2 regions of the Streptomyces deccanensis genome follow, and region 2 is predicted to be linked to the other one. Evidence: predicted binding sites of a transcription regulator. Region 2 holds the regulator's gene; the other holds the start of a gene.

What was found. Region 2 encodes HspR, which represses chaperone genes until heat shock. Its sites were predicted from a motif close to TTGAGNNNNNNNNNCTCAA; they were not measured.
Region 1: a site for HspR is predicted at 2,585-2,603, ahead of dnaK (molecular chaperone DnaK). Genes of this name have one in related genera too.

What each region holds. Positions count from the first base shown of each region.
Region 1 is NZ_CP092431.1:8,552,225-8,556,392, forward strand. It holds gene L3078_RS37810 (ATP-binding protein) at 1-230, shown strand, start outside; gene L3078_RS37815 (vWA domain-containing protein) at 227-2,038, shown strand; gene L3078_RS37820 (OsmC family protein) at 2,127-2,552, shown strand; gene dnaK (molecular chaperone DnaK) at 2,676-4,168, shown strand, end outside.
Region 2 is NZ_CP092431.1:5,694,658-5,698,825, reverse strand. It holds gene L3078_RS25430 (PA14 domain-containing protein) at 1-121, shown strand, start outside; gene L3078_RS44960 (fibronectin type III domain-containing protein) at 190-1,614, shown strand; gene L3078_RS25420 (heat shock protein transcriptional repressor HspR) at 1,759-2,214, opposite strand; gene dnaJ (molecular chaperone DnaJ) at 2,220-3,395, opposite strand; gene grpE (nucleotide exchange factor GrpE) at 3,438-4,112, opposite strand; gene dnaK (molecular chaperone DnaK) at 4,109-4,168, opposite strand, start outside.

The DNA of each region.
Region 1 (4,168 bases), 2.9 Mb from region 2:
TCCGCGGGCGGCTGATCAAGGAACTGCCGGTCAGCAAGCAGCACATGTCGGCGAACGGGCGGCAGACCGCGTACCGCGCCAAGTCCCTCCTGGTGCGGCTCGCGGAGATCTCCGTCGAGGTCGCCCAGACCGTCATCGCCGACGACAACGACGGCAATCCCGTGCTGCCCGCCTGGTTCCTGGTCGAGGCGGCCCGCGACATGCCCCGGCTGGTGGAGGCCCGCCGGTGAGCACGTCCGGTGGCAAGCGGCAGGGCGGAAAGAAGACCAAGCGCGACCTCGCCGGTGAGGCGTTCGAGGCCGGGCTGGAGGCGGTGCGCCACAACCCCGCGCTGCGGGCGGTCGGGTTCACCGTCTGCCGCACGGAGAAGTGCGACCTCGCGCCTCGCGAAGGTCTCGTCCGGGTCGACTCCGACGGCGTGCTGCACGCGCACCCCGACCGGCTCGCCGCCCCCGACGCCTGGGCCTGGGCCATCGCCCACGCCGCCGTCCACCTGGGCTTCGGGCACGTCCCGGCGGCGCAGGGCGTGCGGACCCAGCCCGACCGGTACGACCTCGCCGCCCGCTGCGTCGCCGTCAACCGGTTCCTGCTCACCTTCCCTGTGGGCCTGACGCCCGAGGACCTGCCCGCCCGCTACCCGGACGGCGACGAGGAGCGCCTCGCCGCCCGCTGGCGCCGGGACGGGCTCCCGGCTGCGTACGCGCACTGCGGCACGGCCGGTGACGAGCCCGACCAGCTCCTGCTGACCTGGCCCAAGTGGCGCGGTACGCCCACGGACTGGCAGCTCGCCTTCGCGCACGCCCTCACCCGCACGATGTCCGCCGCGATGGACATGGCGGGGGGCCGCCGCGAGTCCCTGGACGACGAGCCGATCCTCAGGCGTCCCTGGGAGAAGGCACTGAGCTGGTTCATCTCCTCCTACCCGCTGCTCGGCGGCATCGCGGCCGGTATCCGCATCGTCGCCGACGTCGAACTCGCCCACGCCCACGGCATCTCCATCGCGGCCGTCGACGCGGAGGCGGGGGAGATCTACATCAACCCGCTGCGCCAGTTCGACGACGAGGAGTGGCGCTTCATCCTCGCCCACGAGATGCTGCACGCCGCCCTGCGCCACGGCGACCGCTGCGGCACCCGCGACCCGTATCTGTTCAACATCGCCGCCGACTACGTCATCAACGACTGGCTGCGCGAGATGCGGGTCGGCACGATGCCCGAGGGGCTGCTGTACGACCCCGGGCTGTCCGGGCTGTCGGCCGAGGAGGTCTACGACCGGATCGCCGGCGACCTGCGCCGGATGCGCCGGCTCGCCACCTTGCGCGGCAGGGGCGCCGGTGACATCCTCGGCGGCCCGCTCGGCTCGCCGCGCGACTACGTCGACCTCGACGAGTTCTACCGCCGCGGCCTCGCCCGGGGCTTCGACCTGCACGAGCGGCAGGAACGCGGCCTGCTGCCCGCCGGTCTGGTCGAGGAGATCCGCGCCCTCAGCCATCCGCCCCTGCCCTGGGACGCGCAACTCGCGCGCTGGTTCGACGAGTTCGTGCCCCGCCCGCAGGCGGTACGGACCTACGCGCGTCCCTCGCGCCGTCAGTCCGCCACCCCCGACATCCCGCGCGCCGGACGGTACTTCCCGCCCGAGGAGATCACCCGGTGCACCTTCGGCGTCGTGCTCGACACCTCCGCCTCCATGGACCGCACGCTGCTCGGCAAGGCGTTGGGCGCGATCGCCTCGTACGCCGAGGCCCGTGACGTACCGGCCGCCCGGGTCGTCTTCTGCGACGCGGCCCCGCACGACGCGGGGTTCCTGCCCGTCACCGAGATCGCCGGACGGGTGCGGGTGCGCGGGCGCGGCGGTACGGAGCTGCAGCCGGGCGTCGATCTGCTGCACCGTGCCGAGGACTTCCCGCCGCGCGCGCCGGTCCTCGTCATCACGGACGGCTGGATCGACGTGCTGCGGGTGCGGCGGGAGCACGCGTACCTGATTCCACAAGGTGCTCGCCTGCCGTTCACCGCGCGGGGGCCGGTGTTCAGGGTGAGATGAGCCTCGGACCCGCCGGAATGTGATCGGATAAGGGCACGGAACCCCGGCGACGGGACTCCGGCATCATGACCCACAGAAAGGACTCATCGTGGCCACCACGCGCACCGCACACACCGTCTGGGAAGGCGAGCTGCTCAAGGGCACCGGCACCGTCACCTTCGACTCCTCCGGCATCGGTTCGCAGCCGGTGTCGTGGCCGTCGCGCGCGGAGCAGGCGAACGGCAAGACCAGCCCCGAGGAGCTGATCGCGGCCGCCCACTCCAGCTGCTTCTCCATGGCGCTCTCCCACGGCCTCACCGGCGCGGGCACCCCGCCCACCCGTCTGGAGACCAAGGCCGACGTGACCTTCCAGCCGGGTGAGGGCATCACCGGCATCCACCTCACCGTCCGCGGCGAGGTCCCCGGCCTGGACGCGGCCGGCTTCCAGGAGGCGGCCGAGGGCGCAAAGAAGAACTGCCCGGTCAGCCAGGCTCTGACCGGCACGACGATCACGCTGACGGCCGAGCTGGCCTGACCGACTGCTTCGTGCGCCCCGTCTCCGCCCCATTGACAGGAACCCACTCAAGTTTTGTGCTGGTGGTGGGAACACTTGGCGGACCTCGCGGGTCCTTGTGGACTCCGCTGGAAGGGGACGGCGATGGGGCGTGCGGTCGGGATCGATCTCGGCACGACGAACTCGGTGGTGGCCCTGCTGGAGGGCGGTGAGCCGACCGTCGTCGTGAACGCGGAGGGGCAGCGGACCACACCGTCGGTGGTGGCCTTCGCCAAGAACGGCGAGGTGCTCGTCGGCGAGGTGGCCAAGCGGCAGGCCGTGACGAACGTGGAGCGCACCGCGCGTTCCGTCAAACGCCATATGGGCGGCGCGAGTTGGCGGTTCCCGGCGGAAGGGTCCGTGGACGGCACCCGCTACCGGGCCCAGGAACTGTCCGCGCGTGTCCTGCAGAAGCTGAAGCGGGACGCGGAGTCGTACCTCGGCGAGGACGTCACTGACGCCGTCATCACCGTGCCCGCGTACTTCGACGACGCGCAGCGGCAGGCGACCAAGGAGGCGGGGGAGATCGCGGGCCTGAAGGTCCTGCGGATCATCAACGAGCCCACGGCCGCGGCCCTCGCGTACGGCCTGGACCGGGGCGAGGAGCAGACCGTCCTCGTCTTCGACCTCGGCGGCGGCACCTTCGACGTCTCCCTCCTGGAGATCGGCGACGGGGTCATCGAGGTGAAGGCCACCAACGGCGACACCCGGCTCGGGGGCGACGACTGGGACCAGCGGGTGGTCGAGCACCTCGTCAAACGGTTCCAGGGGAAGCACGGTGTCGATCTCGGCCGCGACAAGATGGCGTTGCAGCGGCTGCGCGAGGCGGCGGAGCGGGCCAAGATCGAGCTGTCCAGCTCCTCCGAGACGTCGATCAACCTCCCGTACATCACCGCGTCCGCCGAGGGGCCGCTCCACCTGGAGGAGGGCCTGACGCGCGCCCAGTTCCAGGAGCTGACCGCCGATCTGCTCGACCGCTGCCGGACACCGTTCCACCAGGCCGTCAAGGACGCGGGGGTGAAGCTGGCCGCGATCGACCACGTCATCCTCGTCGGCGGTTCGACGCGGATGCCCGCCGTCAGCGACCTGGTGCGGGAACTCACCGGCAAGGACCCGCACAAGGGCGTGAACCCCGACGAGGTGGTGGCGGTCGGCGCCGCGCTGCAGGCGGGCGTCATCCGGGGCGACGTGAAGGACGTGCTGCTCCTCGACGTCACCCCGCTGTCCCTGGGCATCGAGACCAAGGGCGGCATCATGACGAAGCTCATCGAACGCAACACCACCATCCCGACCCGCCGTTCGGAGATCTTCACCACGGCCGCCGACAACCAGCCCTCGGTCGGCATCCAGGTCTACCAGGGCGAGCGGGAGATCGCCGCGTACAACAAGAAGCTGGGCGTCTTCGACCTCACCGGGCTGCCCCCGGCGCCGCGTGGCGTCCCGCAGATCGAGGTGGCCTTCGACATCGACGCGAACGGCATCATGCACGTCTCGGCGAAGGACCTCGCCACCGGCCGCGAACAGAAGATGACGGTGACCGGCGGCTCCGCGCTCCCCAAGGACGACATCGACCGCATGATGCGGGAGGCCGAGCAGTA
Region 2 (4,168 bases):
CACGTCGTACACCGACACCACGGCCGCCGCCGGCACCACCCACTTCTACTGGGTGACCGCGCTCCACGCCGACGGCACCGAATCCGCTCCCGGCGACGCCTGGGCGGCCCTGGCCCCCTGAGCACTCGACCGCCCCTCACACGACCCAAGGCCCCGAAACCGTAAGGGCCGTAGGACACAAGGACACCAGTGATCCCAGCCAGACGTACGGCCGCCGGCACGGCCACCGCCGTCGTGTTCGCCACCACGGCCGGTCTGCTCACGGCGGCGGCCGCGCCCGCGTCCGCCGCCGTGACCTGCGCCTCCCCCGTCTTCAAGCGGCAGCTCTTCGCCAACACCACCTTCTCCGGCACCCCGAAGAAGACGGACTGCGACAGCACGATCGACCAGAACTGGGGCACCGGCGCACCCGCCACCGGACTCCCGAGCAACAACTTCGGCGTCCGCTGGACCCTCGCCCGCGACTTCGGCTCCGGCGGCCCCTTCACCCTCTCCGCCTCCGGCCTCGACGGCATCCGCGTCTACCTCGACCCCGGCACCACCGGCGCCCGCAAGATCGACCTCTGGAAGAACGGCACCACCACCGTCTCCAAGACCGTCAACCTCACCATCCCCGCCGGCAAACACACCCTCCGCGTCGACTACGTCAACTGGACCGGCTCCGCCAAGGTCAAGTTCACCTACACACCCCGCACCTCCGCCACCGTCGACAAGGTCGCCCCCCTGACGCCGGCGGGTCTCGCCATGGCGTACGACCAGGCGACCGGCAAGGCCAAGCTGAGCTGGGCGAAGAACAAGGAGATGGACCTCCGGGGCTACCGCGTGTACCGCCGCGCGGCGGGCGGGGCCTTCGCCGAGCCGATGACGACGACCACGGGGACGTCGTTCACGGACGCCACCCTCCCGGTCACCGGCGCGCGGTACCACTACGTGGTCCGCGCCCTCGACCAGGCCGGGAACGAGTCGCAGAGCACTGCGGAGAAGGCCGTCACCACCGTCGACCGGGTCGCGCCCGGCGTTCCCCAGGGTGTGGACATCACCGACACCTCCGAGGACGGCGGCATCCGCGTCGGCTGGACGGCGGTCACGGGAGCGTCGTCGTACCGGGTGTACCGGGCGGCGAGCGCCGACGGCACCTACACCCGGGTCGGCACCACCGACCAGCTCTCGTACCGGGACGCCTCCACCGAGCAGGGCGTCACCTACCACTACCGGGTGACCGCGGTCGACGCGGCGGGCAACGAGTCCGCGCGGTCCGCCTCCGTCGACGGGCGGCGCCGGGACGACACCCCGCCCTCCGCGGTCACGGGGCTGACCGCCACACCGACCGAGTACGGCTTCGAGCTGAACTGGGACGCCAACCCGACGCCCGACCTGGCCCGGTACGTCGTCTACGGCGGCGAACTCGTCGGCGACGAGGGCGAGCAGATGTGCTACGCGGGCGAGGTGGAGTGGTTGTCGGCCACCACGACCTCGTACGAGTACCGCACCGACCCGGACGGCGAGGAACGCTGCTTCTTCGTCGACGCCGTGGACGACGACTGGAACTCGCACTACAAGTGGACCGGCGAGGCGGAGGTCGTGACGGCGACCGAACTGAACCCCGGGAGCTGACACCGGAAACGGGCAGGGGCCCGGAGGTTCGTGCGAACCTCCGGGCCCCTGCCCGTACTTGACGAGCCGTCAGACGAACGGCTGCCGAACCGTCAGTCGGCCGACGTCTGCCGAACCGTCAGTCGGCCGATGTCTGCCGAACCGTCAGTCGGCCGATGTCTGCCGACCCTTCGGCCGCCACACCACCAGCGCACTGCTCTGCTGCACTTCCTGATACGGCACCAGGTCGCGCCGGTACGACGCGTGGACCGCCGCCTCGCGCTGGCGCATGGCCGCGGCGGCGCCGTCGAGGGCGGCCTCCATCTCGGCCACCCGGGACTGGAGCGCGGCGACCTGGTTCTCCAGTTCGATGATGCGCTTGATGCCGGCCAGATTGATGCCCTCGTCCTGCGACAACTGCTGGACGGTGCGCAGCAGTTCGATGTCACGGGCCGAGTAGCGACGGCCCCGCCCGGCGGTGCGGTCCGGGGAGACCAGTCCGAGACGGTCGTACTGGCGCAGGGTCTGCGGGTGCAGACCGGAGAGCTGGGCGGCCACCGAGATGACGTACACCGGTGTCTCTTCCGTCAGCTCATAGGGGTTTCTACGGCGGCCGTCCATCACATTCATGCTCCCTTCGCGGCCTGGAACAGCTCCGCTCGCGGGTCCTCGCCCGCGGTCGCCTCGCGATACGCCTCCAGCGCGTCACGAGCCTTCCCCGACAGGTCCTTCGGGACACTCACCTCGACCGTGATCAGCAGGTCCCCCCGGGTGCCGTCCTTGCGGAAGGCGCCCTTGCCCCGGGCCCGCATCGTACGGCCGTTGGGGGTGCCCGGAGGCAGTTTCAGGGTGACCGGCGGTCCGCCCAGGGTCGGGACCCGGACCTCTCCGCCGAGCGCCGCCTCGGGGTAGGTCACCGGGACGGTCACCGTGAGGTTGTCGTCCTTGCGGCCGAACACCGGGTGCGGGTCGACGTGCACGACGACGTACAGGTCACCCGCCGGGCCGCCCCGTTCACCGGGGGCACCCTTGCCGCGCAGCCGGATCCGCTGGCCGTCCAGGACGCCCGCCGGGATGCGGACCTGCATGGTGCGGGAGGACTTGGCGCGGCCCGAGCCCTTGCAGATGTCGCAGGGGTTCTCGGCGATCAGGCCCCGGCCCTTGCAGTCCGGGCAGGGGTCGGTCAGGGAGAAGCCGCCGCCGGAGCCCCGCGCGACCTGGCCGGTGCCGACGCACGTCGGGCACACCCGGGGCGTGCCGTTGGCGTCGCCGGTGCCGGAACAGCCCTTGCAGGGCGACTGCGAGGACATCCGCAGGGGCACGGTCGCGCCCTCGATGGCCTCGGTGAAGCTCAGCGTGACCTCGGACTCGATGTCCTGGCCGCGCCGGGGCTGCACCCGCGTGGTGCCGGAGCTGCCCCGGTTGAACAGGCCGCCGAAGACATCGCCGATGCCCCCGCCGAAGCCGCCCGCCTGCCCCCCGCCCTGGGCGCCGCCTCCGAAGAGGTCGCCCAGGTCGAAGTTGAACGAGCCGCCGGCGCCGGGTCCGGGGCGGAAGCCGCCGTTGCCGAAGAGGGCGCGGGCCTCGTCGTACTCCTTGCGCTTCTTGGGGTCACCGAGGATGTCGTTGGCCTCGGAGATCTCCTTGAAGCGCTCCTCGGCCTTGACGTTCCCCTTGTTGGCGTCCGGGTGGTACTCGCGGGCGAGCTTGCGGTACGCCTTCTTGATCTCGGCCTCGGTGGCGTCCTTGGGGACGCCGAGGACCTTGTAGTAGTCCTTCTCGATGAAGTCCTTCGTACTCATCCGCGACGTCCCTCCTTCCACCGGGTGTGCACTCCGTCGGCGTCAGCCCTCGTCCGGGCCACCGCTCTCCTTGTCGTCGGCCGCCTCGGCCTCCTCGGCCTTGGCGGTCTGCGCGCCGGGCTGCGGCTCGGCCACGGCCACCCGCGCGGGGCGGATGGTGCGCTCGCCGATGCGATACCCCGGCTGGAGAATCGCCACGCACGTCGTCTCGGTGACGTCGGGCGCGTAACTGTGCATCAGGGCCTCGTGGATCGTCGGGTCGAAGGGCTCGCCCTCCTTGCCGAACTGCATGAGTCCCATCTTCGCCGCCACGGTCTCGAGGGACTCGGCGACGGACTTGAAGCCGCCGACGAGTTCGCCGTGCTCCCGCGCGCGCCCGATGTCGTCGAGCACGGGCAGGAGTTCGGTGAGGAGGTTCGCGATGGCGATCTCCTTGACCGTGATCCGGTCGCGCTCGACCCGGCGACGGTAGTTCTGGTACTCGGCCTGGAGGCGCTGGAGGTCCGCCGTGCGCTCACCGAGCGCCGTACGCACCTGGTCCAGCTGCGCCGTCAGACCGGCAACCTGGGCCGTCGCTGCCGCGTCCCCGGCCGGGGCCGCCCCCTCCTGGGGGGCGGCCTTCGGCTCGGCGTCCTCGGAGCCGGAGGGGACATCAGGCTGCTGCGGCTGAGCCGACTGCGGCTGCTGCTCGTCGAAGCCCGGGGTCTCCTCCGTCACGCGGCACCGTCCTTCCGGTCCTCGTCGACGATCTCGGCGTCGACGACGTCATCGTC